DNA from 4 places in the Ochrobactrum sp. EDr1-4 genome. Region 1 is predicted to be linked to each of the others. Evidence: predicted binding sites of a transcription regulator. Region 1 holds the regulator's gene; each other region holds the start of a gene.
The links. The regulator PhoB, encoded in region 1, activates phosphate uptake and scavenging genes when phosphate is short. The targets are predictions, from matches to a motif close to TGTCATNNANCTGTCAT.
Positions count from the first base shown of each region.

Region 1 (7,922 bases):
CGGGAGAGAAATGATGAATCTTATGACAGAACGATCTCTCGAAAAAGCCGTAGGAGACAAAATGAACGCCAACGCTCCATCCATTAAAATGCGTGGCGACAAAGTCTGCGTGTTCTATGGCGAAAAACAGGCTTTGTTTGAAGTCGATCTCGACGTGCCGGAAAAGATGGTGACAGCGCTGATCGGTCCTTCGGGCTGTGGCAAGTCGACCTTCCTGCGTTCGCTGAACCGCATGAACGACACGATTGAAGGCTGCCGCATCGTTGGCAACATCACGCTCGATAATGAAGACATCTACGATCCAAAGATCGACGTTGTTGAACTGCGTGCACGTGTTGGCATGGTGTTCCAGAAGCCAAACCCATTTCCGAAGACGATCTTTGAAAACGTGGCTTATGGCCCGCGCATTCATGGCCTCGCACGTAACAAGACTGATCTTGAAGAAATCGTTGTCACAAGCTTGAAGAAGGCCAGCCTTTTTGAAGAAGTGAAAGATCGTCTTCACGATGCAGGCACCGGTCTTTCCGGTGGTCAGCAGCAGCGCCTGTGCATTGCACGCGCGATTGCCGTCAGTCCTGAAGTGATCCTGATGGATGAGCCTTGTTCGGCACTCGATCCGATTGCAACGGCAAAGGTTGAGGAACTGATCGACGAGTTGCGTCAGAACTACACCATCGTCATCGTGACTCACTCGATGCAGCAGGCTGCTCGTGTGTCGCAGCGCACAGCGATGTTCCACCTTGGTAATCTGGTGGAAGTCGGTGATACCGATGTGATGTTCACGGCACCGACCGAGAAGCGCACGCAGGACTATATCACTGGTCGTTTTGGCTAACCAATATTTCAGCAAAAGCAGGAGCCGATTGCGGTTCCGCTTCCTGCGTTTTTAATCGAGAGGTCTATGATGGCGTCCCAGCATACTGTTAGCGCATACGACGAAGAACTTCAGTTCCTGACCCACAAGATCGCCGAAATGGGCGGTCATGCGGAGCGCATGGTTGAGCAGTCGGTTGCAGCGATTGTGAATGCCGATAACGCACTGGCACAGCGCGTCATCTCCGACGATCTTATCCTCGATGCAAGCGAGCGCGAGATTGACGACAAGGCCGTCATGATTATCGCAAAGCGTCAGCCAATGGCTGTTGATCTGCGTGAAATCATCGGATCAATCCGCATTTCCGCTGATCTGGAACGCGTGGGCGATCTTGGCAAGAACATCGCGAAGCGCGTTGCAGCCGTTTCAGAATCCCGCCAGCCGGGCAAGCTTTATCGTGGTCTCGAAACCCTCGCTGAACTGGCACTGACACAGTTGAAAGACGTGCTCGACGCCTATGCAACGCGTTCGGTGCAGCAGATCAATATCGTTCGCGACCGTGATGACGAAATTGACTCGATGTACACCTCGCTGTTCCGCGAGTTGCTCACCTATATGATGGAAGATCCGCGCAACATTTCAGCCTGCACGCATCTTCTGTTCTGCGCGAAGAATATCGAGCGCATTGGCGATCACGCAACCAACATTGCTGAGACCGTCTATTACATCGTGACCGGCCTGCAGATGCCTGCGGAACGCCCGAAAGAAGACCTGAGCCACGGTATTGTCGTGGACGAGGCGCGTAAATCCTGATGAGATTTGCGCCGTATGATCGCGGCGCAAATTATTCGCATATGTAAGAAAACGCGGCGGCACGCGGCTGAACGGGGGAGTTGCATGTGCCGCCACGCTTAACTCAATAGGAAACACTGCATGTCACAGGCACCTAAGATTGCTGTGGTTGAAGACGAAGAAGCGCTGAGTGTGTTGTTGCGCTATAATCTTGAAGCCGAAGGCTATCACGTCGATACGATCTTGCGTGGCGATGAAGCCGAGATTGCACTGCGTGAAAACGTGCCGGATCTTCTCATTCTCGACTGGATGCTACCGGGTGTGTCGGGCATTGAACTTTGCCGCCGTCTGCGTCAGTGGCCGGAAACCGAACGTCTTCCGGTAATTATGCTGACTGCGCGTGGCGAAGAAAGCGAACGTGTTCGCGGCCTGAGCGTTGGTGCCGACGATTATGTGGTCAAACCGTTCTCGACCCCTGAACTGCTTGCGCGTGTTAAAGCCATGCTGCGCCGTGCCAATCCAAGTGTTCTGTCGCATGTGCTTAAAGTCGGCGAACTTGTGCTCGACCGTCAGCAGCACCGCGTTTATCGCAAAGAAAAAGAAATTCGTCTTGGACCGACAGAGTTCCGCCTGCTTGAATATTTCATGATGTCGCCGGGCCGCGTTTTCTCGCGTAGCCAGTTGCTTGATGGCGTATGGGGACCGGATATCTACGTCGATGATCGCACGGTCGACGTGCATGTCGGACGCCTGCGCAAGGCGATCAATTTGGGGCGCATGCTCGATCCGATCCGCACTGTGCGCGGTGCTGGCTATTCTTTCGGCTAGTCATCAGAGTTCATTTCACGCGTTAAGAATGGCCCGTTGCTCAAAAGGCATCGGGCCATTTTTGTTGCAAATTTCCAAATTCCGATTCGTGTTGTTGATGAAAATCCGTTCCATATCGGCTCGTATCACACGATGTTACAGTTCATTTCAAAGATTTGACTGAAACTGGACATGATGCTCGTGAGAGACGCATGTTCTGATTATTTCAGCGCCAATTTCTATGTCTTAGCAGGATTTTACAGCAGTCATGAATTAAGGCAGCTCTATGGTGCGCGCTGCATTGCAATTGAATCGCGTGTAATCAATACCTTATAAGATTTAAGTGGTTGCGTTAACGATTTGTTAATAATTTAGAACGGCTTAGCTCAGGTTATTGGCCAAAGATTCGACGTGTTGAGTCTCTCGGTTTCAATATGGCTGTGAATTTGAAATATGATTTTTTGCCTTGTTTTTGCCGAAAAATTCTTAATTCTTGCACTCTAAGAAGATTAGCAGAACGTTTGAATTTTAATTTTCGTTCGATTTGGCTTGAACGCCAGCCTGATTTTGCAGCGCCTTGGTGGCGCTTTAAAAGCGGAAGCAGACTGGATCAGTTAAGGGTCGTAATGATGCGCCTAATTAAGAGATTGAGCCGTTGACGCGCGCTCGTAAATGGAAACTGCCGGTTATTCTCGGTTTGCTCGTGGCACCTTTTCTGGTGACGGGCTGCACGACAACTGGTGGTACGAGCAAGACCAAGACCGAAAAGACAGCGGCTGTAAGCCACGTTAAGTCGGTCAATGGCGTGAAGACTTTCACTTACACCGCGAGAGATCGCGAATGCCTCCAGCGCGCGATGTTTTTTGAATCAAACCGTTCAAGCCCTGATGGTTTGATGGCTGTCGGTACTGTGGTGATGAACCGCCTCGCATCGGGCAGCTACCCCGATACAATTTGTGGTGTGGTTGGGCAGAAAAACCAGTTTGCACCGGGCGTTTTGACCCGCAAGATGAATTCCAACGCTTTGCCAGATGTTCAAGCAGCTGCTGATGCAGTTCTTAAAGGCAAGCGTCATCCATCTTTGAAGAACTCGATGTTCTTCCATACTGCAGGGCTCAAATTCCCTTACAACAATATGCATTATGTGCTGGTTGCAGGTGGAAACTCCTTCTACGAAAAGCGTGGTCGTGACGGCGAATTGCAGAACCCGGTTCCGCAAACGCCTTACAACCTTGCTTATGCGTCATCGCCACAATCGCCTTCCATGCCTGAAGGGCCGTTTTATAACGTGACCACGCAGCAGGATGGAACTGTTCCTGAAGTTCAGCCGACTGTTCAGGTTGCGCTTGCTGACGCTTCAAAGACGGCAGAGACGCAGCAGAACGGTGGTGTTGGTCCACAAGCGCGTGGTGATCGTTTGGCGACCTTGCCTGTTACGCCTGCTGAAAAGCCGGTTCTGACGCAGGTTGCAAGCTATCAGCCGACTTTCGATGAAACCGCACCAACGGAGCAGAACGCATCTCTGGCATATACCGCCGATAAGAAGCATGTTGATGCAATTGGTGCGATGCTTCTCGCGCAGGATCGTCCGCAATCACCGCTCTGAAGTTGAGCTGATCACAGAATTAAAAAAGCGCCCCAAAGGGCGCTTTTTTTTATTTTACTGGCACCGCCACCGGAACGGGCTGATAAATCACCATCGGCCTGTCGTAGAAATCAGCTCTATTTTGCCATTCGCGTCGATCCGCGCGGCGGTCGAGATCAAGCCGCATCAGACAATTCGCAAAAGCATCCGATTTCTGTTTGAAACCATAGCCGCGGCAGGTCTGTTCATCTGCCGCGCGGCGCTGTTCAGGTGTCATAGTTTGACAGCCTGCAAGCAGCCCTGCAACACCGAGGATTATAAGCACGCTTTTCTTCATAGCCGTTGCTCTCATTGAATAAAAAAATTCGACCGCATGATCAATATAGTGCAATAGCAGTAAAAAGAGTGGTGAAATTATGCCTTCTGATACACTGCCGCTGATTCTATCAAACACAAGGTTCGCAGCCCTATGGCACATGACATTAACGCTCCCGTCATCGACCCGGTAAAACTCGAACGTCTGGCCGAAGTCGCCGTACGAGTCGGGCTGCAATTGCGCGAAGGGCAAGATCTTGTCATCACAGCCCCGGTTGTTGCGCTGCCGCTGGTGCGCTTGATTGCAAAACACGCCTATAAGGCGGGTGCAGGCATTGTAACGCCCTTCTTCTCCGATGATGCGATTGCGCTGGCACGTTATGAAAATGCATCGGACGAGAGTTTTGATCGTGCAGCCGACTGGCTTTATGAAGGCATGGCAAAGGCCTATGCCAACGGTGCAGCGCGTCTCGCGATAGCAGCTGATAATCCGCTGCTCTTGTCTTCGCAGGATGCATCTAAGGTTTCGCGCGCCAACCGTGCCAATTCCAAGGCCTATCAGCCAGCGCTTGAAAAGATCGCAGGCTTCGACATCAACTGGAACATCATTTCCTATCCGAACCCGGAATGGGCGAAGCTGATGTTCCCGGATGATGCGCAAGACGTTGCAACCCGCAAGCTTGCTGATGCGATTTTCGCAGCCTCCCGCGTTGATGTTGATGATCCTGTCGGTGCGTGGGCCGCGCACAATGCGGCATTGCGCACCCGCACGCGTTTGCTCAACGGCAAGGCTTACAGCGCGCTGAATTTTAAGGGACCGGGCACCGATCTGACGGTTGGTCTTGCCGATGGTCACGAATGGCATGGCGGTGCATCCACGGCGAAAAACGGCATCACCTGCAACCCGAATATCCCGACCGAAGAAGTGTTTACCACGCCGCATGCGCTACGCGTCGATGGTCATGTGTCGAGCACCAAGCCGCTGTCGCATCAGGGCACATTGATCGACAATATCTCTGTGCGTTTTGAAGGCGGTCGCATTGTTGAAGCCAAGGCAAGTCGTGGCGAAGAAGTGCTCAACAAAGTGTTGGATACGGATGAAGGCGCACGCCGTCTGGGCGAAGTGGCACTCGTTCCGCATTCCTCCCCTATTTCGCAGAGCGGGCTTCTTTTTTATAACACGCTGTTCGATGAAAATGCAGCAAGCCACATCGCGCTCGGTCAGTGCTATTCGAAATGCTTTATCGATGGCGCGAAGCTTACGCCGGAACAGATCAAAGCGCAGGGCGGCAATTCGAGCCTGATCCACATCGACTGGATGATCGGTTCAGACAAGATCGATGTGGATGGTGTGAATGCCGATGGCAGCCGCGAGCCTGTCATGCGCGGCGGTGAGTGGACGAACTGATAAACAAAAGGCCGGGAATTTCCCGGCCTTATTCGTATTATCAGCGTACCAAAATCAGTTCTTTTCCTGAACGTGTGCTTCCAGAAACCACAGCGACTTGTCGAGGCTGCGCGAGGCGGCTGTGAAAATATCTGCGGTCGTGTCGTCACCAGCTTCGTCTGCATCCCTGATCGACTGACGCACTAAGTTGGCCACATCGCCATAGCGCTCGATCAATGCTGCCAGATGGTCGTGCACGGCATAAATATCAGTCGGATAGGCTTTAAGCTTGGAGTCTTTGGCGACAACCTGCGTGGTGCCATAGGCAGTGCCGCCAAGCTGCACAGCGCGTTCTGCAATCGTGTCCACATGATCGTCGAGGTCGGCACGGAATGTATCAAGCAATTCATGCACGGCGATAAACTGCGGACCCTTAAGGTTCCAGTGCGCCTGCTTGGTGATAAGAGCAAGATCAATGGTCGCAGCCAGGTTTTCGTTGAGCAGCGCGATCATCGTTGTCTTGGTATTGGAGGGAAGATCGTTGCGGGTTGTATGCATCGACTTCTTGGACATTTGATCCTCATATCCTTTGCACGATCCGACTCATGTCACAGTGATTGGGACATCACTGAGCGAAAGCAGATTTGCTTTCTGAAACCGTCCCCGCCGGATCTCAATGTAAGGCCGGTTTGGATAGCGTTATTATATTCCGTCCCGCATCCGATATTTAAACGCTCCACACGGCATTTTGTTCCCAAAAGTGCTGTTAAATTTGGTCCAATTCATGTGTTTTGCTTGTGGCATAACGAATTCTGATTTACCCGATGGCTTATGAAGATACTTGCCCTTGATACCGCTTCTTCCTGGTGTGCTGCCGCAATCTATGATTCTGGCACCGATACGGTTCTTGCTGAAGTCAGCGAGGACATCGGAAAAGGTCATGCCGAAGTCCTGATGGACTATATCGGGCGGGTAATGACGCAATCCGGAATTGCCATGACTGATCTTGATTGCGTGGCCGTCAATGTTGGCCCGGGTTCTTTTACCGGCGTACGGATTGGCGTGTCGGCAGCGCGTGGTTTTGCGCTGGCGCTTGAGCGCCCTGCAATCGGCATCAGTGCTTTTGATGCGCTTGCATCGGAAGTAGCGATCAGCCATCCGGGAAAGCCGGTTCTGGTGTTGCTTGAAGCGCATCGCGGTGAAATCTATGCGCAGAGCTTTGATGCGGATTCCAAGGCGACAACTGGCCCAATGGTGCTGCCGCGTGATGAAGCGCTGGCGCTTATCCAGCAGCAATCCTCAGAGACGGTGCTGGCTGGCTCTGCCGCAAATGCGCTGAATGAAGTTTTGGCAGGAACATTCAGCACTGCACGCGTTGAGCCGACCGCACGGATCGGCACTTATGCAAAGCTTGCAGCATTGCGCGAGCCGGGCGAAGCGCCGAAGCCGCTCTATATGCGCGGACCTGATGTGAAGCCGCAGACTGGTTTTGCGCTGCCGCGTAAGGCGGACGGAGAATAAGATGCTGGGCTTTTCGCTCCCCCGCTTTGGCCGCAAGTCTGTTTCGGTCGAGCCGCTTAGCGCTAAGGACTGCGGAGAAATTCACCGTGTTCATGCGCTGGCTTTTCATCACAGCTGGAGCTCCGATGATTTCCGCTCGCTGATTGCGCAAGACAATGTTTTTGGCTTCGTTGCGCGGCCTGAAGGTAAACCGGGCAAGGCATACGGCTTCGTGCTGGCCCGGCTGGTTGCAGGTGAGGCGGAAATTTTGACGATTGCAGTTTCCGATGAGGTGCGCAAGCAAGGCGTTGGTCGCTCGCTGATGGATGCGGTGCTGCGCTATCTGTATCAGGAACGGGCGGAAACGCTGTTTCTCGAAGTCGATGAAAACAATGTTGCGGCAATGGCTCTCTATCGCCGGATTGGTTTCAACAAGGTCGGTGATCGACCGGCTTATTACGAAACAGAAAATGGGCGCTCATCAGCGTTCATCCTAAGGCGCGATTTGGTGAGGCCACAATGATCGGTGCCATCCGCATCATTTTGGTCGTTGCGGCGATGGTGGCTCTCAGCCTGTCGCTGATTCCGTTTCAATATGTGTTTTTGAAACTCAAAAACACTTGGAAGCGCCGCCTGCCGAATTTCTTTCATCGTATCATCGCCCGCCTGTTCGGTTTCCGCATTACGATTGTTGGTGAGATCCCGGAAGGTAGGCCGCTTTT
Region 1 is NZ_JBLZOF010000001.1:1,037,461-1,045,382, reverse strand. It holds gene pstB (phosphate ABC transporter ATP-binding protein PstB) at 62-835, shown strand; gene phoU (phosphate signaling complex protein PhoU) at 905-1,627, shown strand; gene phoB (phosphate regulon transcriptional regulator PhoB) at 1,748-2,434, shown strand; gene ACOZHT_RS05135 (cell wall hydrolase) at 3,069-4,019, shown strand; gene ACOZHT_RS05130 (hypothetical protein) at 4,069-4,335, opposite strand; gene ACOZHT_RS05125 (aminopeptidase) at 4,468-5,721, shown strand; gene dps (DNA starvation/stationary phase protection protein Dps) at 5,776-6,273, opposite strand; gene tsaB (tRNA (adenosine(37)-N6)-threonylcarbamoyltransferase complex dimerization subunit type 1 TsaB) at 6,532-7,221, shown strand; gene rimI (ribosomal protein S18-alanine N-acetyltransferase) at 7,223-7,723, shown strand; gene ACOZHT_RS05105 (1-acyl-sn-glycerol-3-phosphate acyltransferase) at 7,720-7,922, shown strand, end outside.

Region 2 (7,922 bases), 790 kb from region 1:
TGACGCACGAGATGGGCTTTGCGCGTCAGGTCGCGAACCGCGTGATCTTCATGGATCAGGGCCAGATCGTTGAGCAGAACTCACCAGCTGAATTCTTCGACAATCCGCAGCACGAGCGCACGAAGCTCTTCTTGAGCCAAATTCTGCACTAATTAATCTGATCGTTTCATAAAAATACCCGCCGCGAATAACGGCGGGTATTTTTTTCATTCGTCGTGCGGACCTTCGCAAAACTGAATGCGGTTTCCGAATGGATCAATAACCGCCATCACGCGTCCCCAAGGCTGATCTTCAATACCAGGCCGCATGTATGGATAGCCACGTGAATTGACTTCTTTCTGAAACGCATCCACGCCCTGCATGCGCACGAAAATATTGGCACCGGGGCTACCGTCTCCGTGATGCTCGCTCAAATGCAAGGTAAGACCAGCGCGTGAGACCTGCATGTAGAGCGGCATTCCTGCTGCAAAGCGATGTTCCCAGTCGAGCGTAAAGCCAAGAAACCCAACATAGAAATCCTTGGCCTTTTCAATATCGAAAATCCTGAAGATTGGGCAGGTTTGTTCAAACTGGATTGTCATTCGGGATCGCCTTCTTGATATTTTAAGCGTTATGCATCCTTTGGGAAGCATCTCAGTTATATATTATGTCATTCAATACAGTAGGGAGGAACTGTTATGGCCAAAATGATTTTTGTGAACTTGCCCGTCAAAGATGTCGCTCGTTCGACAGGCTTTTACGAGTCGATTGGAGCAACAAAAAATCCAATGTTTTCGGATGAAACCGCATCCTGCATGGTGTTTTCCGATACGATTCACGTCATGGTTTTAAGCCATGAGAAGTTCAGTCAATTTACACCTAAGAAAATTGCAGATGCCCATACTTCAAGTGAGGTATTGATTTGCCTTTCGGCAGACAGCAAGGCGGAAGTGGACGATACGGTTGATAAAGCTGCCAAGGCAGGCGGGCGCGCAGATCCAGCTCAAAAGCAAGATTATGGTTTTATGTATGGTCGCAGCTTCGAGGATATAGACGGCCATATTTGGGAAATAATGTGGATGGATATGGAAGCAGCTTCCAAAGCTATGGGCTGAACAAATGGGGGCAGGACATAAGGGAGGAGAAAACCATGTCTGGTCTAACTGTTTGCCTCTGGTTCGATAAGCAGGCTGAAGAAGCCGCCAACTATTATGTGTCGATATTCCGTGATCTGGGAAGACCTGCGTCGCTTGACGGTTTGATCCGCTTTAAACATAGCCATCAGCCGGACGGTACGGATGTTGTGGCAGCAAACTTCACGCTCGATGGACAAGCTATGTGCGCGCTGAATGGCGGGCCGGACTTTAAGTTCAATCCCGCAACATCTCTTGTACTCAAATGCAAGGATCAGGCTGAGCTAGATGCATTCTGGGAACGGCTACTAGAAGGCGGTGCGCCTATGGAATGTAGCTGGTTGACCGATAAATATGGCTTCGCATGGCAGATTGTGCCTGAATTCATGCTTGATATTCTGCAAAATGGCTCGCCGGAAGTGAGGCAGCGTGTAGCAAATGCGATGATGACGATGGTCAAGCTCGACATAGCAACGCTTGAAGCAGCCCGTGATGCTGATGAGTGACGTTAGTGAGAGTTAACCGCTGAGACGGCATCATAGCTATAAAGCCAGTCCAGATCTTTTAGGAAACTATCTGGGCTGCGCATGGCGAAAAGCATATTGCGACCAAGCGCGAAAACACCCGTTGCATTATAGGCAAAGCGGTTCATCTGACCGCGTTTGGCGACTGCTGCAATCCGCTCTTTCCGAACAGAATCAAACCGCTTCAACGCTGATTTTTGATCCTCGCTATCCAATGCTTCTGCGAGAGCAGCCGCATCTTCAATTGCCATAGCACCACCTTGGGCTGCAAAAGGCGTGACAGCATGAGAGGCGTCGCCAAGAAAAATCGTTCTGTCTGGGCCAACAAATAGTGCGTCGCTCATTTCAAAGAGTGGCCAATAGGTCCATTCACCTGCAACGTTCAGAACATCGCGAACGGGCTTGCCCCAGTCTTTATAGATGGATTGTAATCGTGAACTGTCACCAGTTTTCGACCAGACTTCACCCGGGTTTTCACCCGTTGTAATGGCAACAAAGTTGAAGAACTTGCCGCCTTTGACTGGATAGGCAATGAAGTGCGCTTTCTTACCCAGCCACGCAGAAACTGATTTTTGCTCCGGAATGGCTGACTTGAAGCTCGCAGGCAGGTCATCGACTGCAACTGTTGTGCGCCATGCGATATGCCCGCTGAAACGCGCTTTGTCATAGCCAGCTTTGGCGCGCTGCATGGACCAGACACCATCGCATGCAATCAGATATTCTGCCTGAATTGTTTCTTCACTGGTACCACGTCTGACAATCGCTGCGATTCCGCTGCTGTCAGTCGTGTGGCTCAGAATTTCTGCACCAAGATTGATCTCGATGTTTGGATTATCATTGCAGGCATCAAGCAGTGCTGATTGCAAATCGGCGCGATGACACACGACATAAGGATAGTGCCAACGCTTTAATGCCTTGTCGCCGAGTTGCATCGCGAGCAAAGGACGAGCTTTGCGCCCATCCATGAGATAGAGCGCCTCTGGTACAACGGCTTGCGAGGATAATCGATCTGCAACGCCGAGACGTTCAAGATGGCGCATTGCATTGGGCGCAAGCTGCAAGCCTGCACCGACTTCCGACAAGGCTTGCGCTTTTTCAAAAAGCTGGACAGACCATCCGCGTGCTGCACACTCAAGTGCAGCACTTAAACCGGCAACACCGGCCCCTGCAATTACTATGCGTCTTGTATCAAGTCTGCTCATATTATCAGCGGCAGGATTGCCGCTCGTTATATTCAGGCAGCTTTATCGGCAGGCGCATCATAGACGCAGCCAGCAGGCAAGGTCTCGTCAGCATGAAGCTGCGGATTGTAGCGATAGAGCGTCGAGCAATAAGGGCATACAACTTCGCTTTCGTGTCCCATGTCGAGAAAGACATGCGGATGATCGAAAGGCGGATTCGCGCCGACGCACATGAATTCCTTTACGCCGATTTCGATGGAGTTGTGTCCAGCGTCGTTCTGGAAGTGCGGGATGATGTGATCGGACATGATATGCTCCGGAGCTTGTGGATCGCGGTACCCAATTCAGGATAGCTATTTTTCAAGCATTTACCGCGTACGGCTTGTTTCTGGAAGCGTTTTCATCAATTCTGGAGACAATTTAAGCAGTTTGCTATCAAACTGTCATATGACAGCCATAGGCTTATGGTCGCGCCGGGATTTTCCGGTAAAAGCCGGGACAGGAAAAATGAACGAAAACAGCATTATGGCACCACATACGACTGATCTGACCATTCAGCCAGCCAATGATCTTTCCGCAGACAAGAATCTCGGAAAAGATCAGAATGCTCACGAAGCTTTGATTGATGATCGAATTTCTGAGCTGATGAAAAGCCCGGAACGTTTTGTTAATCGAGAGTTTTCGTGGTTGCAGTTCAACCGTCGCGTTCTGGAAGAAGCAGGCAATACGCGTCAGCCATTGCTTGAGCGTCTGCGCTTTTTGTCTATCTCCGCAGGCAACCTTGATGAATTTTTCATGGTGCGTATTGCGGGTCTCGCTGCACAGGTTCGCGCAGGCGTTGCCATGCGCAGTGCGGACGGTCGCACGCCGCAGGAACAGCTCGATTTCGTTCTCGAGGAAGTCAGCCGTCTTCAGGAAGGCCAGCAGGAACGCCTCCGTACGCTGCGCGAGGAGCTTGAAAAAGAAAATATCGAGATTGTTCGTCCTGCGGCTTTGTCTAAGGCCGAAAAAGATTGGCTGGAAAACCATTTCCTCGAAACCATTTTCCCGGTTCTGACACCACTTTCCATCGATCCAGCCCATCCGTTCCCGTTCATTCCCAATCTTGGGTTCTCGATGGCGCTGCAATTGGCACGTCGTCTTGATGGCCATCCAATGACGGCGCTGTTGCGCATTCCGGTTGCCTTGAAGCGATTCATTCAGCTTCCAACCGAACAGCAAAATTCGTTCCGCTTCATTACCATTGAAGATGCCGTGAGCCTGTTTATTGGTCGTCTGTTTCCCGGCTACGAAGTGCGCGGTGCGGGCACATTCCGCATCATTCGCGACAGCGATATTGAAGTGGAAGAAGAAGCCGAAGATCTGGTTCGTCTTTTCGAGACAGCTTTGAAGCGCCGCCGTCGCGGTCAGGTGATCCGCATTGAGTTTGATGCCGAAATCCCGGAAGCTTTGCGCGTGTTCGTAGCAACGGAACTCGGTGTTTCGGAAAACCGTATCAGTGTTCTGGAAGGCCTTCTGGCGCTGAACATGATTTCGGAAGTGGTTTCGATTCCACGCGATGATCTGAAGTTCGTGTCTTACAATCCGCGTTTCCCGGAGCGTATCCGCGAGCATGGTGGCGATTGCTTTGCAGCGATTCGCGAAAAAGACATCGTTGTTCACCATCCTTATGAATCATTTGACGTTGTGGTGCAGTTCTTGCGTCAGGCTGCGGCTGATCCTGATGTGCTGGCGATCAAGCAGACGCTTTATCGTACCTCCAACGACAGTCCAATCGTTCGTGCGCTGGTCGATGCGGCAGAAGCTGGCAAGTCAGTAACCGCGTTGGTCGAGCTGAAGGCGCGTTTTGATGAAGAGGCCAATATTCGCTGGGCGCGCGATCTTGAACGCGCAGGCGTTCAGGTTGTGTTTGGTTTTCTTGAACTGAAAACCCATGCAAAAATGTCGCTGGTTGTGCGTCGCGAAGACCAGAAGCTGCGTACATATGTCCATTTGGGTACAGGCAATTACCACCCGATCACAGCGCGTATTTATACCGACCTCTCGTTCTTCACGTCAGATGCGGATATTGCGCGCGATGTGGCACATATCTTCAATTTCATCACCGGCTATGCTCAACCAGCAGAGGAAATGAAGATCGCTATTTCTCCGCTGACGCTGCGCACGCGAATCCTAAAACACATTGAGGATGAGATTAGCAATGCGAAGGCTGGTAAGCCTGCTGCCATCTGGATGAAGATGAATTCGCTGGTTGATCCACAGATTATTGATGCGCTTTATAAAGCCAGTCAGGCAGGCGTTGATGTGGAACTGATTGTGCGCGGTATTTGCTGTCTGCGCCCGGGTGTTCCTGGTCTTTCAGATAATATTCGCGCCAAGTCGATTGTGGGGCGTTTTCTCGAGCATAGCCGCGTTTTCTGCTTCGGAAACGGCTACGATCTGCCGTCTGACAAGGCAATTGTCTATATCGGTTCAGCTGACATGATGCCACGCAATCTTGATCGCCGTGTCGAGACTTTGGTGCCGGTGACCAATGCCACTGTGCATCAGCAAATTCTGTCGCAAATTATGTTTGCCAACATAATTGATAACCAACAGAGCTATCAGCTACTTGCGGATGGCACCTCTCGCCGGATAGAAAAAGCGGATGGAGAAGAAGCCTTCAACGCGCAGGAATATTTCATGACAAATCCAAGCTTGTCTGGTCGCGGAAAGTCACCGAAGTCATCTGCCCCACGCCTGACTGCACATCGCAGACGTGCACAGGCGGAAAGAAAAACGACTTCATGAGTCCAGCAATAGCACAAGGCCGATTGAAGGGCCTCAAGCCCGTCGCGGTTATCGATATTGGATCAAACTCGATCCGTGTCGTTGTTTATGAGGGCATTGTCCGGTCGCCGACAGTGCTCTTCAATGAAAAGCTTCTCTGCGGTCTTGGCAAAGGATTGGCCAAGACCGGAAAGCTCAATGAGAAATCCGTTGATATTGCTCTTCGCGCATTGAAGCGTTTTCGCGTTCTGGCTGAACAGGCGGGCGCGATTTCCATTCATGCGCTGGCAACAGCTGCTGCACGCGAAGCCAAGAATGGTCCTGATTTCATTTCTCAGGCTGAAGCCATTCTCGGAAGACATATTGAAGTTCTGTCCGGCAAAGAAGAAGCCTATTATTCGGCACTTGGAATCATTTCGGGCTTCTATAAGCCACAAGGCATCGCGGGTGATCTTGGCGGCGGTAGCCTTGAACTGGTCGATGTAAATGACCACGATGTCGGTGAGGGAATCACATTGCCTCTGGGTGGTCTGCGCTTGCAGGACATGTCCAACGAGCAATTGCCGGAAGCGGCCAGAATTACCCGTACCGAACTCCAGCGTGCGACGCTTCTTGAAGCGCATCAGGGACAGGTTTTCTACGCTGTCGGCGGTACATGGCGAAATCTCGCCAAGCTGCATATGACGGTGAAGCATTATCCGCTTCATGTCATGCATGGTTATGAGATGGACCCGGTGGAAGCAAAGAGCTTCCTCACGCGTGTTGCCAAAGGCAATATTGATACAATGCGTGGCATCGAGTCGGTCTCGAAGAACCGCCGTCAACTCCTCGCATATGGCGCAACGGTTCTGCTCGAAACCATCCGCCGTATGAAGCCTTCCAAGATCGTGTTTTCTGCACTTGGTGTGCGTGAAGGTTATCTTTATTCACTGCTGCCCAAGAATGAACAGCGGCTTGACCCGCTTTTGGCTTCGGCAGAAGAACTGGCAATCCTGCGTTCGCGTTCTCCGCGTCATGCGCGAGAACTGGCGACATGGACGACGCTTTCGCTGCCGGTGCTAGGGTTCGATGAAACCGAAGACGAGGGGCGTTATCGTCAGGCTGCGTGTCTGGTGGCTGACATTAGCTGGCGCGCACACCCTGATTATCGCGGATCGCAAGCACTCAATATTATCGCGCATGGATCTTTCGGTGGCATTGATCATCCGGGCCGTTCCTTCATGGCCTTGGCGAATTATTATCGCCATGAAGGGCTGGTTGAAGACGAGATTGCCCCGGAAATTCTGAAGCTGGCTACGCCGCGTTTGCGCGAACGTGCAAGGCTATTGGGCGCGTTGCTGCGGGTGGTGTATCTGCTTTCCGCTTCCATGCCGGGAGTTATTCCACGCCTTTATTGGCGCGAGGATGAGAATGGAATCGCGCTGGTTGTGCCGGGAGATATCGCAGATTTGATTTCGGATCGGCCGGAAGGCCGTTTGCAGCAGCTTTCAAAGCTTACAGGCAAGAACCTTTTCTTTGCCGTTGGTGACAGTGCGATTGAAGCAAACGACCATCATTAAAATTGAGTGGTCGACAAACCAAAAGGCCGGCGGAATGTTCTCCGCCGGCCTTTTGTTTAGTTTAATTCAACTGCACGAATGCGTCGGTTTTCAAACTTGATACCGATTTTACCTTCAATGAGATCAAGCGCTTTCTGGCCAAAGACTTCACGACGCCAGCCTTGCAGTGCAGGCACATTGGCCTTCTCGCCTTCGGCGGCAATCTTGTCGATATCATCAGAGCTTGCAACGATCTTGGCTGCAACACCGTGCTCTTCGGTAACAAGCTTCAGCAAGACTTTCAGAATGTCTCCAGCAGCGGCACTCCCTTCAGGAGAATGCGATTGCTTCGGCAATTTTGGCAGGTCCTCTTTCGGAATAGCCAGTGCAGCCTGAACGGCAGTCACAAGGCCGCCAGCCTGTGCCGAACGCTCCCAGCCTTTTGGGATCGAACGCAAACGACCGAGCGCTTCCGCATCTTTCGGCTGCTGCTGCGCGATTTCTGCGATCGTGTCATCCTTGATGACACGTCCACGCGGCACATTACGCTCGCGGGCTTCACGTTCGCGCCATGCTGCAACCGACTGCACAATTGCAAGTTCAATCGGCTTGCGCATACGCGTCTTCACGCGCTTCCATGCATCATCTGGATGCAGGTCATAAGTTTCGCGTGCACTCAGCACGGCCATTTCCTCATTGACCCACTCGCTGCGACCTTCTTTCTCAAGCTCATCTTTCAGATAAAGATAAATGTCGCGCAGATAGGTAACATCAGCCAGCGCGTAATCGAGCTGCTTG
Region 2 is NZ_JBLZOF010000001.1:250,667-258,588, reverse strand. It holds gene ACOZHT_RS01335 (amino acid ABC transporter ATP-binding protein) at 1-152, shown strand, start outside; gene ACOZHT_RS01330 (glyoxalase superfamily protein) at 207-581, opposite strand; gene ACOZHT_RS01325 (VOC family protein) at 678-1,094, shown strand; gene ACOZHT_RS01320 (VOC family protein) at 1,130-1,618, shown strand; gene ACOZHT_RS01315 (FAD-binding protein) at 1,621-2,838, opposite strand; gene ACOZHT_RS01310 (zinc-finger domain-containing protein) at 2,871-3,125, opposite strand; gene ACOZHT_RS01305 (RNA degradosome polyphosphate kinase) at 3,325-5,607, shown strand; gene ppx (exopolyphosphatase) at 5,604-7,145, shown strand; gene rnd (ribonuclease D) at 7,202-7,922, opposite strand, start outside.
Region 2: the regulator PhoB is predicted to act here: its motif matches at 3,259-3,275, upstream of ACOZHT_RS01305 (RNA degradosome polyphosphate kinase).

Region 3 (7,922 bases), on a different contig from region 1:
CCATGCGGCAGCACCCACAATCATCGCCATTGCCTGATTGCCATTTAGCAGCGGGTCCCATGCGAAACCTGCGCTACGCAGCATATAAGCCAGTGTACCCATGGCAGGGTTGAACATGAACAGCCAGAGCATACCGGCGACGGCAGGCGCTACAGCATAAGGCCAGATTAGCAGTGTGCGATAAAATGTCTTGCCGCGAATAACTTTATCGGCGGCGGTTGCAAGCAACAAGGCTGCGCCCATCGCGACAAATGCCGTCAGGAGATTGAAAACAATCGTCACCTGAACAGAATGAAGGTAATTCGGATCAGACAGAACATTGGTAAAATTGGCTAATCCAACAAATGTCGATTTCAATCCAAAAGCGTCTTCACGCATGAAGGACTGATAAATAGCCTGACTTGCTGGCCAGAAAAAGAAGATCACAGTCAATATGATCTGCGGGGCCAGCAGCAAATAGGGTAAGATTTTGTTTGGAAACGTAACATTTTGCACGGGGAGTTTCCTTGCGGATAGCAATGCCGCCAAACCCTTTGAGGTCAGGCGGCACGCTCTAGTTCATCAGATTATTGTGCGGCTGCAATCGCGTCGTTTGCACGCTTAACAGCATTGTCGAGAGCAGTTTTTGCATCCTGCTTACCGCCAAGCATCGCTTCATATTCTTCGTTCAGAATATCACGAACTTGCGGCAGGTTGACGAGGCGAACGCCCTTTGAGTTTTCGGTTGGCGCTTTGCCCATCATCTGAAGGATTGGCGTTTCACGGCCCGGGTTCTTTTCATAGAAGTCCGAGTTCTTCGTTGCTTCATAAGCAGCCATCGTCACAGGCAGATAGCCTGACTTTTCATGCAGCTTCTGCTGGATGTTGGTCTGCGAAAGGAAGTTGAAGAACTGTGCAATACCCTTGTACTGGTCATCGCTGAGGCCAGCAAACACCCAGAGGCTTGCGCCGCCTGGAATGGTGTTCTGTGGGCCATGACCTTCGTAATAAGGAAGCTGGCCGATACCGTAATTCATGCCAGACTTGATGATGTCGCCAAGACCGCCTGACGATTCAGTCAGGATCGCGCATTCGCCAGAGGTGAAGAGCTGCTTGGCTTCCGAAGTACGACCGCCATAACGGAAGGTACCGTCTTTAGCGAGGTCAGCAATAGCCTGAAAATGTTCAACAAAAAGCGGTTCGTTGATTTTAAGCTCAACATTGGTGCCGCCGAGACCATTTTCATTGGTTCCGTAGGAAACATTGTTCCATGCGGAGAAGTTTTCAGTCTGAATCCATGTCAGCCATGTCGAGGTAAAGCCGCAAGGGGAAGCGCCGCTTGCCTTGATCTTTTTGGCAGCGTCGAAAACTTCCGGCCATGTCTTTGGTGGGTTGTTTTCGTCAAGGCCAGCTTTCTTGAAAGCGTCCTTGTTGTAATAAAGGATTGGCGAAGAGGAATTGTAAGGGAACGACAGCATGGTGCCGTCTGGCTTTGAATAATATGCAACAATGCCCGGCAGATATTGCGACTTGTCGAACTTATAGCCACCTTTTTCGAGCACTTCCGCTGCCGGCACCATGGCGCCTTCAGCAGCCATCATCACACCGCTACCAGCATCAAAAACCTGAATGATTGCCGGTGGCTGCTTGGAACGGAACGCGGCAATGCCTGCATTCAACGTTTCTGGGTAGCTGCCTTTATAGACTGGAACGATTTTGTATTCGCTCTGGCTTTCGTTGAACTCTTTGGAAAGCTCATTGACCATTTCGTTGTTTGCGCCGGTCATGCCGTGCCACCAGCTTAGCTCTGTCTGTGCGAAAGCCTGTGAACCAAGGGTTAGGGCAAGGGCGCCAGTCAGCGCTGAAGTTGTGATCAGACGGGTAAGCATATTTCCTCCTCGGAAATGAGGTTTCGTGAACTTCAAGAACGGATTCGTTCCACTCTTAAGGTTCCGATACCTGCATTATGGTTATTACACTTATATGACTGCAAATTCGCTATAGGGCAACTTTTCTCTCCCTTAATAGAATAAAACCGAAAATGTTAATTGGCGAAAGGAAAAAAAACGAAAAAGAAACGATAATTATGTGCAGAAGATGTGGATAGTGGTCCGAACCGATCATCAATAGAGTTTGCAATTTCGGTTTTGGGATCAGCTACCCGTTTTTGAGGTCTTAGCAAAAATATTTATCACTCTTATAAAGCCCAATTAAAAATTCAGCAAACTCATGGACTTGCACCACCAGTCGAATCCCAATTATGTGGCTTTCTTCAAAGCTGCTAATGTAATGTTAGGCTCATTTCTCGGCGGCTTTAAATAAACACTAATTTTCACATGCGGGCAGTCCATCGTCCGAGAATGCCTGACGGAGTTTTTATGCCCATCCATTCCGACTGGAATGCAGCCTCGTTGTCTGCAAAGCATTATTCCAGGACATGGAGCAAGGATGAGCCGGGTGGCGTCATCATTGGTTTTGATCTTGAGGGTGTGAAATTCGCTTATGCCGGAGGGCTGGAGAGCCTTTCGACGGGCACTCCTTTTACAGCGAATACCGTTGTTCGCTATGCTTCGATCACCAAGCATATTTTCTGCGCGATGCTGTTGCGCCATTCCGACTTGATTGGTCTTAATGATCGGATCGGCGACCACTTGCCGGAATTGCAGTGCCCGCTTGCTGACGTTACCGTCGCGCGTGCGCTGGATATGACGGGTGGTTTACCGGATGCGCGCGAGTGCCTGACGCTGTTGGGACTATCCGTATATTCGCATACGAATGCAGCAAGCCTGATTGAGTTCCTTGCCAGTTTGGAGCGGCTTAACTTTCCGGCTGGTGCGGAAATATCTTATTCCAATACAGGCTATAGACTGATTGAAGCGGCATTCGAACGTAAGGGAATTTTTTTCAAAGACTTTGTGCGATCAGAATTAAGCCACCCGCTTAATATCTGTATGGAAGCCCCCAATGAGTGGGCCGATCCTGTGAAAGGTCTTGTTCCGGGTTACTTTAAAGCAAACGGAAAATGGCAGCAAAGCAGTGCGGGATTGCATCTTTCCGCATCTGGCAGTGTGGCTGGTAGCGGCATGGCGCTCACAAAATGGGCGCAGGCACTTTTGGCCGGTCATGGCGCTTTGAATGGATTGCTTTCGACGTTGTCTGCTGAGCATTTTCTAAATGACGGTCGTCCGACAGGATATGGCCTTGGTTTGCGTTGGAATGACATCGACGGGAAGCGGTTTATTGGTCATGGCGGCTCGCATCCGGGCTATAAAAGCTATTTCTTGCTCGATCCGGTTGATAAAACCGGCATAGTCGTTGTCTGTAATCGCGAAGATGCCGATACATATACAATCGCACGTGATTGCATGGCGGCTCTGAACGGTCTTTCATTGCCCGAAAAGACGTCTGCCATCCCTGATGGATTGTACGTCACTGACACTGGACCATTTTGGCTCGAAATGCGTGAAGGCGTAGCAAATTATCTTGGCGCGGAAGATAGGCTTTATGATGTGGGGCAAGATTGGGCTTCTTCCTTATCTCCATCATCGCCGATGAAATTGCGGTGGGGTGGTGATGTTCTGCAAGGTGAAATTGGTCATGTGAGGCGCGAATTCCGACCAGTACATCCAAAACCAGCCGGTCAAGAATTTGACGGACAATGGAATGCATCGCTTTATGGCGCGTCGCTCACCGTGGATAATGGTCACATTATTATGGGTATAGGACCGGCGCGTCAGGTCATGCCGCTTGAAGATTTGGGTAATGGGCGGGCTTTGTTTACGCTGCAGGATGGGCCTTGGAGCAAACGCATCTGCATGCATCTTCTGGACGAAAACAGGCTTGAATTGGTTCTTAACCGAAGCCGGGTCATCGAATATCAGCGTTGAAGTTGCTTCATTGTGTTATTTTCGGGAAATTGATTCCGAAAATGATTTGAATGGAGTGAGCCAATGTTGGAACAGATGATTGATCAGGGCGCCGGTCGCGAACCCGCAGACATCGTGTTGAAAGGTGGCCGCTTCTTCGATCTCGTAACTGGTGAACTGGTTGAAAGCGATATTGCAATCTGCGGTGATCGCATTGTTGGTACGTTCGGTACATATCAGGGCAAGCAGGAAATCGATATCAGCGGGCGTATTGTCGTTCCGGGGTTTATCGATACGCATCTCCATATTGAATCATCACACATTACACCGCATGAGTTTGATCGTTGCGTGCTCCCGCAGGGTGTTACAACTGTCGTTTGCGATCCGCATGAGATCGCCAATGTGCTGGGCGCCGAAGGTTTAAAATATTTCCTTGATAGCTCGCTTGAGACGATCATGGATATTCGTGTGCAACTTTCGAGCTGCGTACCAGCTACGCATATGGAGACATCGGGCGCGGAGCTTCTGATCGACGATCTTTTGCCGTTTGCCGATCATCCAAAGGTAATTGGCCTCGCTGAGTTTATGAATTTCCCCGGCGTTCTTTCGAAAGACCCTGCATGCATGGCGAAGCTCAAAGCCTTTCAGGGACGTCATATCGATGGTCACGCACCTCTTCTGCGCGGGCTTGACCTGAATGGCTATATTTCAGCGGGTATTCGTACAGAGCATGAAGCGACAAGTGCCGAAGAAGCATTAGAGAAAATGCGTAAAGGCATGCATGTGCTCGTGCGTGAGGGATCGGTCTCGAAAGACCTGCATGCGCTAATGCCGATCATCACTGAACGACATTCGCAATTCTTGTCATTATGCACCGATGATCGCAATCCGCTCGATATCGCAGATCAGGGCCATCTTGATTATCTGATCCGCACAGCCATTGCTGGAGGCGTTGAGCCGCTAGCGATTTATCGCGCGGCAAGTGTTTCGGCAGCGCGCGCGTTTGGGATGCATGATCGTGGCCTAGTGGCGCCGGGGCAGCGCGCCGATCTCGTGATCGTTGATAGTCTTGAAGGCTGTCATGCAGAAATCGTGCTTTCTGCGGGCAGGGTGGTTTCGGAAGAGTTGTTCGCAACCCGCAAAACGGTTGCCGCAGTTGGTCGTAACAGCGTTAAGGCGCAAAGGGTCAGTGCAACGAATTTCCGGTCGCAATCTAACAGCGGCAAGACCCGTGCCATCGGTATTATTCCCGGCAAGATCATCACCGAAAGCTTAGAATTCGATCTTAAAGTTGGTCCGCATGGCGTTGAACCCGATCTTGAACGCGATGTCGTGAAAATTGCAGTCGTCGAGCGCCACGGCAAAAATGGCAATATCGCAACGGGCTTTGTGCATGGTTTTGGCCTGAAAGCCGGAGCTATTGCGTCAACCGTCAGTCACGATAGCCATAACATCTGCGTGGTCGGCGTTTCCGACGAAGATATTGCTGTTGCTGCAAATCGTCTTGGTGAAATCGAGGGCGGATTTGTTGTTGTGCGCGATGGGAAAGTTCTTGCCGAAATGCCTTTGCCAATAGCCGGATTGATGAGTGCTGAGCCATATGAAACAGTACGCGAACAATTGCGCACGCTGCGTCATGCAGCGGAAGAACTCGGATCCGTGCTGGAAGAGCCGTTTCTTCAATTGGCTTTCATTGCTTTGCCGGTTATTCCGCATCTGAAGATCACAGATCGTGGTTTGGTCGATGTCGATAAGTTTGAATTTGTTGGCAACTGAGTGGACTGACTTCACCGTCATAATTGCATTAATCTAATTTGCTAACGCATTGGCAGAAATTGGGTTTTTGATATGCAGTTTTTGAATACTTTCGACTTTTTCCCGTTTCTCGATACGGCAGTGAGTTACACTGCCGCTTTCATTTTTGGTACATTGATCGGAGCTGAGCGTCAGTATCGTCAGCGAACGGCGGGCTTGCGAACCAATGCGCTGGTCGCACTTGGCGCTGCTGCTTTTGTTGATCTGGCAGCGCGTCTTGCAGGCAACGCGGAAGCTTTACGGGTTATCGCCTATGTGGTTTCGGGCGTCGGGTTCCTCGGTGCCGGTGTCATCATGAAAGAGGGCATGAATGTTCGCGGCCTTAACACGGCTGCGACGCTCTGGTGTTCCGCAGCCGTTGGCGCATGTGCTGGCACTGATATGCTGGCCGAAGCAGCTCTTTTGACGGTCTTTGTTCTGCTGGGAAATACGCTGCTTCGCCCGCTGGTCAATCTCATCAATCGCATACCGGTCGATCAACAGGCACTTGAGCAAACTTATGAAGTTCGCGTTATCGCTTCTCACAAAGCGATGGAAGAAATGCGCGAGCTGCTCGTTGAGAAGCTGGAAGAGGCGAAATATCCGGTTGGCGATGTGGAGATTTCTGATCGCAATGCTGAGACGGTCGAAATTCTCGCGACCCTTGTGAGTACGTCGATTGACCCGGAAGAAATTGATGCTGTTACGCAGTTCATGGAAAGGCATCCGGGCGTATTTTATGCCGGTTGGGAAGGCAGTTCGAAAGACTGATTAGCGATCAATCCGTGTCGATAGAATGATCGAAGACATGGTGCGTTCGACGCCTTCGAGCGCACCGATTTTGTCGAGAACAATATCCAATTCCTGAATCGACGGCGCTTCAACCACCACAATCATGTCGAAATGACCGCTGACAGAATGCAATGTACGCACAGCCATGATGCCGCGCAGTGCCGTTTCCACCTTTGGTGCAAACTTCGGTAGCGCCGTTACAAGCACATGCGCGCGCACCAGATCGCGCTCAAATTCTGGAGCGATTCGAACGGTATAGCCTTCAATTACGCCCCGCTTTTCCAGCTTTTCCAGCCTGCTTTGTACGGTCGTGCGTGACACACTGAGCTTCCGTGCGAGGTCGGCAGTGGATGCACGTGCGTTTTCACGTAGCAGTGCGATAAGGGCAAGGTCGGCATTTGTCGTCATAATGCATATTAAGTACGTCATATTGCACAAACAAACAACGTGAAATCGTCAGTTTATACGCTTCTTTTCGCCGAAAAATATGAGATTCTTTGTCTATCGAAATTGCATTACCCAAACAGACCTATAGGGGAATAAACATGAAAGAGATCGTTGTTGTAGGCGCGGGCAAAATTGGCGCGACCATTGCCGATCTTCTGGCTTCGACTGGTGATTATGCTGTAACGGTTATCGATCGTTCGCAGGCACAGCTTGATGCGCTGGACACTGGTGCAGAAGTTAAGACGAAGGCGCTCGACATTGCAGACGCCAAGGCGCTTGAAGCTGTTCTGGCCGGTAAGTTCGCAGTTCTCAGCGCGGCTCCATTCCAGCTCACCACGCTGATCGCAGAAGCTGCAGCCAAGACTGGCGTGCATTACCTTGATCTGACCGAAGACGTTGCAAGCACCAAGCGCGTCATGGAACTGGCGAAGGATGCAAACACTGCATTCATTCCACAGTGCGGTCTGGCTCCAGGCTTTATTTCGATCGTTGCTTACGATCTCGCAAAGCGCTTTGACACACTGGAAAACGTCCGTATGCGCGTTGGCGCTCTGCCAGAATTCCCATCGAATGCTCTTAACTACAATCTCACATGGAGCACCGACGGCCTGATCAACGAATATATCGAACCATGTGAAGCTATCGTCAACGGCCAGCTGACCAAGGTTCCGGCTCTTGAAGAGCGCGAAGAGTTCTCGCTCGACGGCGTAACCTACGAGGCTTTCAACACTTCGGGTGGTCTAGGCACGCTTTGTGATACGCTTGAAGGCAAGGTCCGCACGCTTAACTACCGCACGATCCGTTACCCAGGTCACGTAGCGCTTATGAAGGCGCTGCTGAACGATCTTGGCCTGCGTCATCGTCGTGAAGTGCTCAAGGACATTTTTGAGAATGCTCTGCCAAGCACATTGCAGGACGTTATCGTGATCTTCGTTACTGTTTCGGGAATGAAGAACGGCCGTCTGGTTCAGGAAACCTATGCGAACAAGGTTTACGCCAATCAGGTTGGCAAGATCGTTCGCTCTGGCATCCAGATCACAACTG
Region 3 is NZ_JBLZOF010000004.1:131,507-139,428, reverse strand. It holds gene ugpA (sn-glycerol-3-phosphate ABC transporter permease UgpA) at 1-495, opposite strand, end outside; gene ugpB (sn-glycerol-3-phosphate ABC transporter substrate-binding protein UgpB) at 567-1,868, opposite strand; gene ACOZHT_RS15525 (serine hydrolase domain-containing protein) at 2,358-3,866, shown strand; gene ade (adenine deaminase) at 3,930-5,621, shown strand; gene ACOZHT_RS15515 (MgtC/SapB family protein) at 5,694-6,410, shown strand; gene ACOZHT_RS15510 (Lrp/AsnC family transcriptional regulator) at 6,411-6,839, opposite strand; gene ACOZHT_RS15505 (saccharopine dehydrogenase family protein) at 6,941-7,922, shown strand, end outside.
Region 3: the regulator PhoB is predicted to act here: its motif matches at 1,952-1,968, upstream of ugpB (sn-glycerol-3-phosphate ABC transporter substrate-binding protein UgpB).

Region 4 (7,922 bases), on a different contig from region 1:
AGCCGTCGCTGATGGGGTGCACGAAGCTGGGAACCAACTTGGGGGCGTGGTTCTGCAACTTTTTTGCGGTATCGTGGTGGCTTCAGCAATCAGTGTTCTTGTTCCGCGTGATAAGGTGCGTGGCTGGCTTGGCTCTGAATCCAGGGCGAGAGGCTTAGTCATTGCCAGTGCTTTGGGTGCAATTATGCCCGGTGGTCCTTTTGCTTCCTTCCCTCTGGTATTGGCATTGGCCAAGGCAGGAGCTGATATTGGCGCGCTGATTGCGTTCTTAACAGCATGGGCTGCTCTCAGCCTGAGTCGTCTGCTGATCTGGGAAATTCCGCTGCTTGGCTTTGACTTCGGTATGCTGCGATTGGTCGCCAGTCTGCCACTACCATTGCTTGCGGGGTTTCTTGCGCGCTTTGCGGCTAGCAGAATTTTGAAGGGGCAATGGTGACTTGCATGGATAACAGTGAAATTTTCATGCTCGCTTTAGCCGTTGGTCTGGTCGCCTTTATATGGTGTAAACATCCCGACCGTATCAGTGTTCTGTTCCAGCAAATAAGAGATCAATCAAAGTCAATAACTGTTAGTGTTCCGGCAGGCTTTATCATAGCTGCATTTCTCAGTCGTCTTTTGCCTGCTGATCTAATCGGCTCTTTCGTAGGACGCGAAAGTGGCTTTACCGGCATTCTATTTGCCAGTGTCTTGGGTGCTTTTGTGCCGGGTGGTCCGATGATCTCTTTTCCTATCGCGCTGACGATCTGGAATACAGGGGCAGGTGAGGCGCAGATGGTAGCATTTCTGACGGGGTGGTCTGTGTTCGCGGTGCATCGGATTATTTCTTATGAACTACCTCTTATGGGTATTCGCTTTTTATGCATCCGCACTTTTTCTTCCCTACTATTACCACCGCTGAGTGGTGCTATTGCTTTGTTGATTGCAGGATAAGCTTTCAACATAGACGCAATAATTAAGCAGCCCGAATTGATTTCGGGCTGCTTTAAACAATCAGAAAGTGCGCTGCAATGAAACGCGGCCATGTAGAGCGTGTTTACCATCAAGGCTGCTATTGGAGTCGTTCCATTTAACATAGGCGATTTCTGGAGTTACTCGCAGCCCCTGTGTCAATTGATATGGGACTGTTCCTACAATGGCCAGATTGTCAGTTCCATCATATGAGACCTGCAAGTTCAAAGTCTGCTTCCTTGAAGCCTTATATTCTAAACCGCCCCAAAAAGCCCAATCTCCGCCCCATGTTCCGTAAAAGGCATCAATTTTTCTATAAGCTTCACCATTGGCTATCGCATAACGGTCGTGGTTCGATTTGTAGGCACCCTGCAACCAGATTGAGAACTGATCTGTAATTTTGAGATCGCCGCGAATTTTACCAGCCCAGGTTTCGTTGCGGGAGTCGTAGGCTGCAACGCCTGCAATACTACCCGAGTCACCTTTCCATTTTACGCCGCCTACAATGTGCGGAACGTAGTTATCAATGGTAACATCTGTGTTGGCTTCGGAGTTTCCGCCCTGTTCAAGCGAGAAAATTGCGGAGAACTGCTTGTTTGGCTCAAAGGTATAACTGATGAGATTGGTTCGATATCCACCAGCGAGAATGATATCGTCACTTAGGACATTCCCAAGATAGCCTGTGAAGGTAAGGAACGCAGATTCATCAAGACCAACTCGCAATCCACCTAGTTGAATATACGCGAAGCGAAATGTTGTTGTGTCATTCGCATTGAACCACTGATAGCGGATCTCGGTATGGGTTTTCAGATCGCCGAGATCTGTATGACTTGCCGTTGTAAAGCGAAATTGGAAACGTGTCTGACTGCGCCATGTGTCGGCTTTAACTGCGCTGGCGCGCGTCGCGTAAACATTGTCGCCACCAGTTGTCGCATTACGAATGTAGCCATGGATACGGACGCAGGTCTCGGTCCTCGGAATATAGAAATAGCCGGCACCATAAGCATCGCAAATCTTGACATATTCGGCAGGCTCCGCGTCAGGCCCCGGCTGAATTTCAGCGGCATAGGCCCCCCAAATGCCAAACTGAGAAAGGATCGTGGTAAGTGTGAGTGACTTCAGATTCATATAATTCTCCATCAAATTATATGAAATTTCTAATTATAATTATAATTTTTATGAAGGTAATTTGTCACAATAAACATATGGAATAGGGTTTTAATGACTGTTAGTGGGTCCAAAAACTGAAATTTGTATAATCGCGTGAATTATAATTATTATTTTAATATCGAGCGGGTTGCGACCAAGTCGAAATATGCCCGCCCGGCCAAACGCCATCTTATATTTCCAGATCGATCAACGTTTTAAGATCTCAAGGCTTCTGCCGCACTCATGCGCAGAGTCATTAACGCCGGAACCAGTGAAACCACCGCCGCAACCGCGATAAAGCCAATAGCAAGCCAGACATCGCTCATCGCAAACTCCACTGGCATCCTGACTGCTGTTGTTGCGGTGAGCCATGATGTGATGGCCCGCGCTGCCGCATAGCCAATTGCCAGCCCAAGAAAAATTCCGAGCAGCAGCAGGAAAAACAACTCGCCCCAGACAATCGCCATAATAGAGCGAACCGGCGCACCAAGCGCCCGCAGCGCACCGATCTGACGTTTTCTCGCGCCTATATGCATGACCGCAACCAACAACAAGGCGAAAACTACAATCACCTGCGTACCGATGGCGATACCAAGCAGCAGGCTGCGGGCATCTCCCAATGTGGAATAGAGCCTTGTGAGAACCTCTGCCGGGAAGATCGCTAATGTGCGATCAGAACGATATTCCTGGCGCAGCCGATAGGCATCCGCAATGGTCTTTGGCTTGACTAGAATAGCCGGAACACCGGGACTATCGGCATCGAAAGCCTCATCAAGCGGTGCATTGACGTCGATCTCGTGATCATGGTCATGCGGCTTTTCGTTGACCAGAACACCAAATCCGTTACCCGGCTTTTCAGCATGGTCGTCATGCTCGTGCTCTTCATGAGCTTCTATGCCATGCAGTTGCCAGACAGTGCGAATGGGAACCAGAATGGACCGATCCCATGCGGTGCCGGTCGGAGCCATTTTGCCAGCTACCTGATAGCTAACCTCGGTATGTGCATGTCCGCCGGTTTCAACCGTACCATGCATTGGATTGACTTTAGCCCCGACAGGTAGGTCGACTGCCGAACCGATAATTGCCTGGCCCAGACGTGCGAACATCGTGCCTTCGGCGAGCTGTGGTGACAGGGCGAAAATAAGCTCGGTTGTCGTGCCGACAATGGGAAAGCCCATCGCGCTGTCACCAAAGCCTATGGGTGCTGCGAAGGCCACGCGCTTATCATTAGCAAGTTTGCCCAGCATTGCGCCCGACATAAGCGGCAGAGGCGACGGCTGCAAAAAGACCGACGAAAGTGTGAGCTGCGTGTCACTTCCTGCAGCACCGATCACAAGGTCAAACTTGTCAGAAGCCCGCGCCGTGCCAAGCCGCACAGCGCGTTCCTGCAAGGTTACGACCGAACTTAATGCAACCGACAAAGCCAGCAGAACGATGATGGCGACGGCACCACTCCAGAAGCGGCGCAGATCGGCAAGAATGAATGCGATCATGACAATTCCATCTCCGCGCTGTCGCTTGCAATCTTTCCGCCTTCAAGGCGAATACGGCGCTGCAAATATTGCATCAGCTGCGGATCATGCGTGACGACCACCAATGTCGCCTTTTCTTCGGTCGCAAGCCGCACCAGAAGCTCGGCAACATCGGCACCGGTTTTCTGATCAAGACTCGCAGTCGGTTCATCGGCCACAATCACGCCGGGCTTAGAAAGAAGCGCACGCGCGATAGCCACGCGCTGCATCTCACCACGCGACAGCGTTTCGATATGTTGATCGGGACGGGTTATTCCAACTGTCTGAAGCAATTGAAGAGCGCGTGCGCGATGATCTGCACTCACCCTGCCACTGAGCTTAACCGGTAATAGCACATTGGCCAGTGCGGAAAGGCCGGGAAATAGGTGAAAATCCTGCATCACCAGACCGATGTTGCGCGCACGAAACGCATCGCGCCTGAAAGACGACAGGCTGCTGATTTCCGTTTCGCCCCACACGACTTTGCCGGCTTTAACAGGTTCGAGACCCGTTATGGCGTTGACCAGCGTGCTTTTCCCCGAGCCAGAGGCACCGGTAATTGCCAGATGGTCACCAGCAATCAGATCAAACTTTTCAATGGAAAGCACAGGGAGAGCCAACCCCGGAAAACGTACTTCCAGATTGGCAATATCGAGCGATAGGCCCGATGGCTTGGCAAGCATCATCATCAGACCGTTTTGAAAGAGGCATCACGCAGACGAAGCTGACTGACGAAGCCCGTTTCAGGGTCTGTCCATGAACCATATTCAAGCGTGCCGCGCGTCAGAATTGGCGCGTTGAACTGCACAAATGTCTGTTTGGATGCCAGATAAACAACCATGATATTATCGGGCCAGTCGGAATCCGACGAGCAGAATGGACAGATCGACATGGGAATTTCGGTCAGGACGAAGAAATTGGCTTCAGCCTTGAGCGGTGGTGCCATGAACCCGCTGATCGCCACTTGCCTGCCCGAAGCACTTTTGACCTGATCGGAAAACTCCAGACCCAGAACGCCAAAACTTTTATACAGATTATCAAAGCCAAGCTGCTCTGCGGCTTGTGCTCTGTTTGCAATGCACATCAAAGGCGCAGTTGCCAATGCACCAAGCATGAGTTGCCTGCGATTGAAATGCGATCCTGTGCGCATCGTGTACTCCTGAAGACAAGATGGGCAAGCGGGAAGCCCGCCTGCCCTTATTCAAACGAAGATTACTCAGACTTTGCTTTGCCGAGCGCGAAAGTGTCAGCCAGTACGCGGTAAACGTCGCTCTGTTCCATGTAGCCGCGAAGACCTTCAGAACCCGGGCCTGTTGCCTGTAGAACAACGTCATCGACAGCATGCACGCCGGTATCGTCTTCCTTAGGGATATTGCCCTGCACGAAAACGGCACCGGGAACGTCCTTGTATGCTTCGTTGGCTACGTATTCACCCTTCTCGTTCTTAACGGCAGGCACGAAAGCACCATCCATCTTCGGGCGGAAGGTTTCGTAATGATCAGGGCCGTTATTGGCGGCGAGGAACAAACGACGCGATACGTCGATGCGGTCTGGATAGCCATCACCATTGCTATCTACGTAGTTCGGGAAGCCCGCATTGTCGTAGGTGCCGACCTTCTCGCGCATTTCAGTGCCCGGCTTGTCATCATCAACCGTACCGATGATAGCAACGCCATGGGTATGATCGCCAGTTACGATGATCAATGTGTCCGGGTTCTTCTCAGCAAATTCGCGTGCAACACCAACGGCCTTGTCGAATTCGATGGTTTCAACCAGCGCGCGATCCCAATCAAGCGGATGGCTCATCTTGTCAACCGATGCGCCTTCAACCATCAGGAAGAAGCCTTCCGGATTTTTCGAAAGCTTATCCAAAGCTGTTTTAGTCATTTCGACCAGACCCGGCTGGTTCGGGAACTTGTCAACCGTGCCCTTTTTCAGAAATTCACGATCAAGCGTCACATCCATATTACCGGTATGGAAGAGGCCGAGCAGCTTGTCCTGATTGGATTCACCTGATGCAGCCAGCTCATCCTTGCTTGTGACCAGTGCGTAACCAGCATCCTTGAACAACTGGATATAATCCTTGTCGTCCTTGCGCTTCGAACCCGGTACGTCTTTAGCGAGGAAGTAAGCTGAACCACCGCCAAGAACGACGTCTGGTTTAACATTATACATCATGCCGACGATATCAGCCTTGTCAGCACGCTTGCGCGTATGGGCGACCAGCGCTGCCGGTGTCGCATCCTGAAGTTCTGAGGTCGAAACAATGCCGATGGACTTCTTGGTTTCGCGACGCATTGCTTCTGCAATGGTTTCGACCTTCGGGTCGTCCTGGCTGTCAGGTGTACGATCGGCATAAACGCCAAGTGCATTCACGCGTGACTTATGGCCCGTCATGTAAGCTGACATGGTGTTGGCGCTGTCGGTTGCAATCGAATGGGTTGAAGACGTACCAATGAAAGCAACAGGTGGAACGTCATCCATATTGAGGCGGCCATTGGCCTTACCTTCGCTCATGCCCTTCGACATGATGCGCGCGCCGGTACGGTGAGCAACCGAAAGACCATCTGCAATCAGGAAGATGATGTTTTTCGCTTTGGCTTCATTGCCGGTCGAATACACATCCCAGTTGACGGACTTTGTTTCATTGCCAGCGGAAACTTCAACCTTATAATCGCCAGCCTTGCCGATTTTCAGGTCGCGCAGGATGAGGGCCGAACCCAGAACCTTGTCTTCAGCGCCTTTTTCTTCAGCGGTAAATTCAGCCTTGCTGCCAAATACAGCTTCATAGTCCTGGCCGTTGACGGTAACTTTCACGTCCTCTGGCTTAACGACCTTATCGAACTCGACCTTAAAGTCGAATGGCGAATTGACAAGGATTGTCGCCCGGTCAATCGGATATACGGTTGCGGCACCAGCCGCAGTCGTCAACATGGTTGCCGATGTGAGAGCAAGAAGCAATTTGCGCATATCAGAAAATCCCCACTGTGTAATGCGTGTGGGGAGGCTGATAAGAAAACTAGATGACAGTGGTATAACAGTCAGCAGATTTTTTGGTGAAAGATGATTTGCCAGCTACGGAATCTTGCAAATATTCCCCTTATTTCATGTGTCTGTAAAAAAGCCGAGTTAGCCTATGCGGATCAATCAGACAGGTGACATATGATAAGCAAAACGCTCTCGATCATTCCATTGACCATAATTCTGCTCAGCACAACCTTGCCTGTCTTTGCGCAAGAAAAAGTGCCCGCTTTGGTCGGCGAGCTTGTTCTGCCTACCGGCCTGAAACTCAATGGCGTTGAGTTTGGCGGCATTTCCGGCCTTGATTATGATCCGGCCCAAAATGTCTATTATGCGATTTCCGATGACCGTTCAGAGAAGGCACCTGCCCGTTTCTACAAGCTTAAACTTGATATCGACGCATCCGGCATTCACGGACTGGATATTCTGGAAACGAATACCCTGCTTGATACCGAGGGAAAGCCTTTTGCAATCAAGGATGTCGATGCGGAAAGCATTCGCTTCAACCCTGAAAGCCAGACGCTTTACTGGTCCAGCGAAGGCGACCGCAAAGGCAAGCCTTCTGTTCGTGAAATGAAGCTCGATGGAAGCTTTGTTCGTGAGTTCAAACTGCCGGAAGCCTATTTGCCAGATGAAAGCAAGTCACGTGGCACCCGAAATAACCTAGCTTTTGAAAGCCTTGCCATCACTGCTGACGGCAAGACGCTGCTTGCAGGCACTGAAAATGCGCTGGCCCAGGATGGTGAGATTGCCACAATTGATAAAGGCAGCAAGTCGCGCATCATTTCCTTCAATATCGCATCGGGCGAAGCGACCGCCGAGCATGTCTATGAAACCGATGCCATTTTTGCGAAGGCAACGCTGCCGCCTTTCTGGAACGACAATGGATTAAGCGAGTTCATGACGGATGGGTCGAACCTTCTGACTGTCGAGCGGAGTTATGCTCATGGTGTCGGCAACCGCATCAGCATTTATCGCGCATCCTTCGATGGTGCGACTGATGTGAACGGCAAATTATCGCTTGAGGGGATTGCAGCCACACCCTTGAAGAAAGAACTCTTGCTGCGTCTTGATGAAGGTACGTTTGGCCTTGATATCGACAATATCGAATCCATCACATGGGGTCCGGAAATCGATGGTGCGAAAACGCTGGTGATCGCGTCCGACAATAATTTCAATACCGACCAGTTTACCCAGTTCATCTTGATCAAACTCCCATAGCAGCTGTCATCAAACCTTAATCGTGATGATAATCACCCGTCACAGGGCCCCTTTAAGGACCATTGCGTTTGT
Region 4 is NZ_JBLZOF010000002.1:611,086-619,007, reverse strand. It holds gene ACOZHT_RS09305 (permease) at 1-436, shown strand, start outside; gene ACOZHT_RS09300 (hypothetical protein) at 442-930, shown strand; gene ACOZHT_RS09295 (porin) at 991-2,076, opposite strand; gene ACOZHT_RS09290 (ABC transporter permease) at 2,313-3,590, opposite strand; gene ACOZHT_RS09285 (ABC transporter ATP-binding protein) at 3,587-4,297, opposite strand; gene ACOZHT_RS09280 (hypothetical protein) at 4,297-4,758, opposite strand; gene ACOZHT_RS09275 (alkaline phosphatase) at 4,821-6,578, opposite strand; gene ACOZHT_RS09270 (esterase-like activity of phytase family protein) at 6,771-7,850, shown strand.
Region 4: the regulator PhoB is predicted to act here: its motif matches at 6,632-6,648, upstream of ACOZHT_RS09275 (alkaline phosphatase).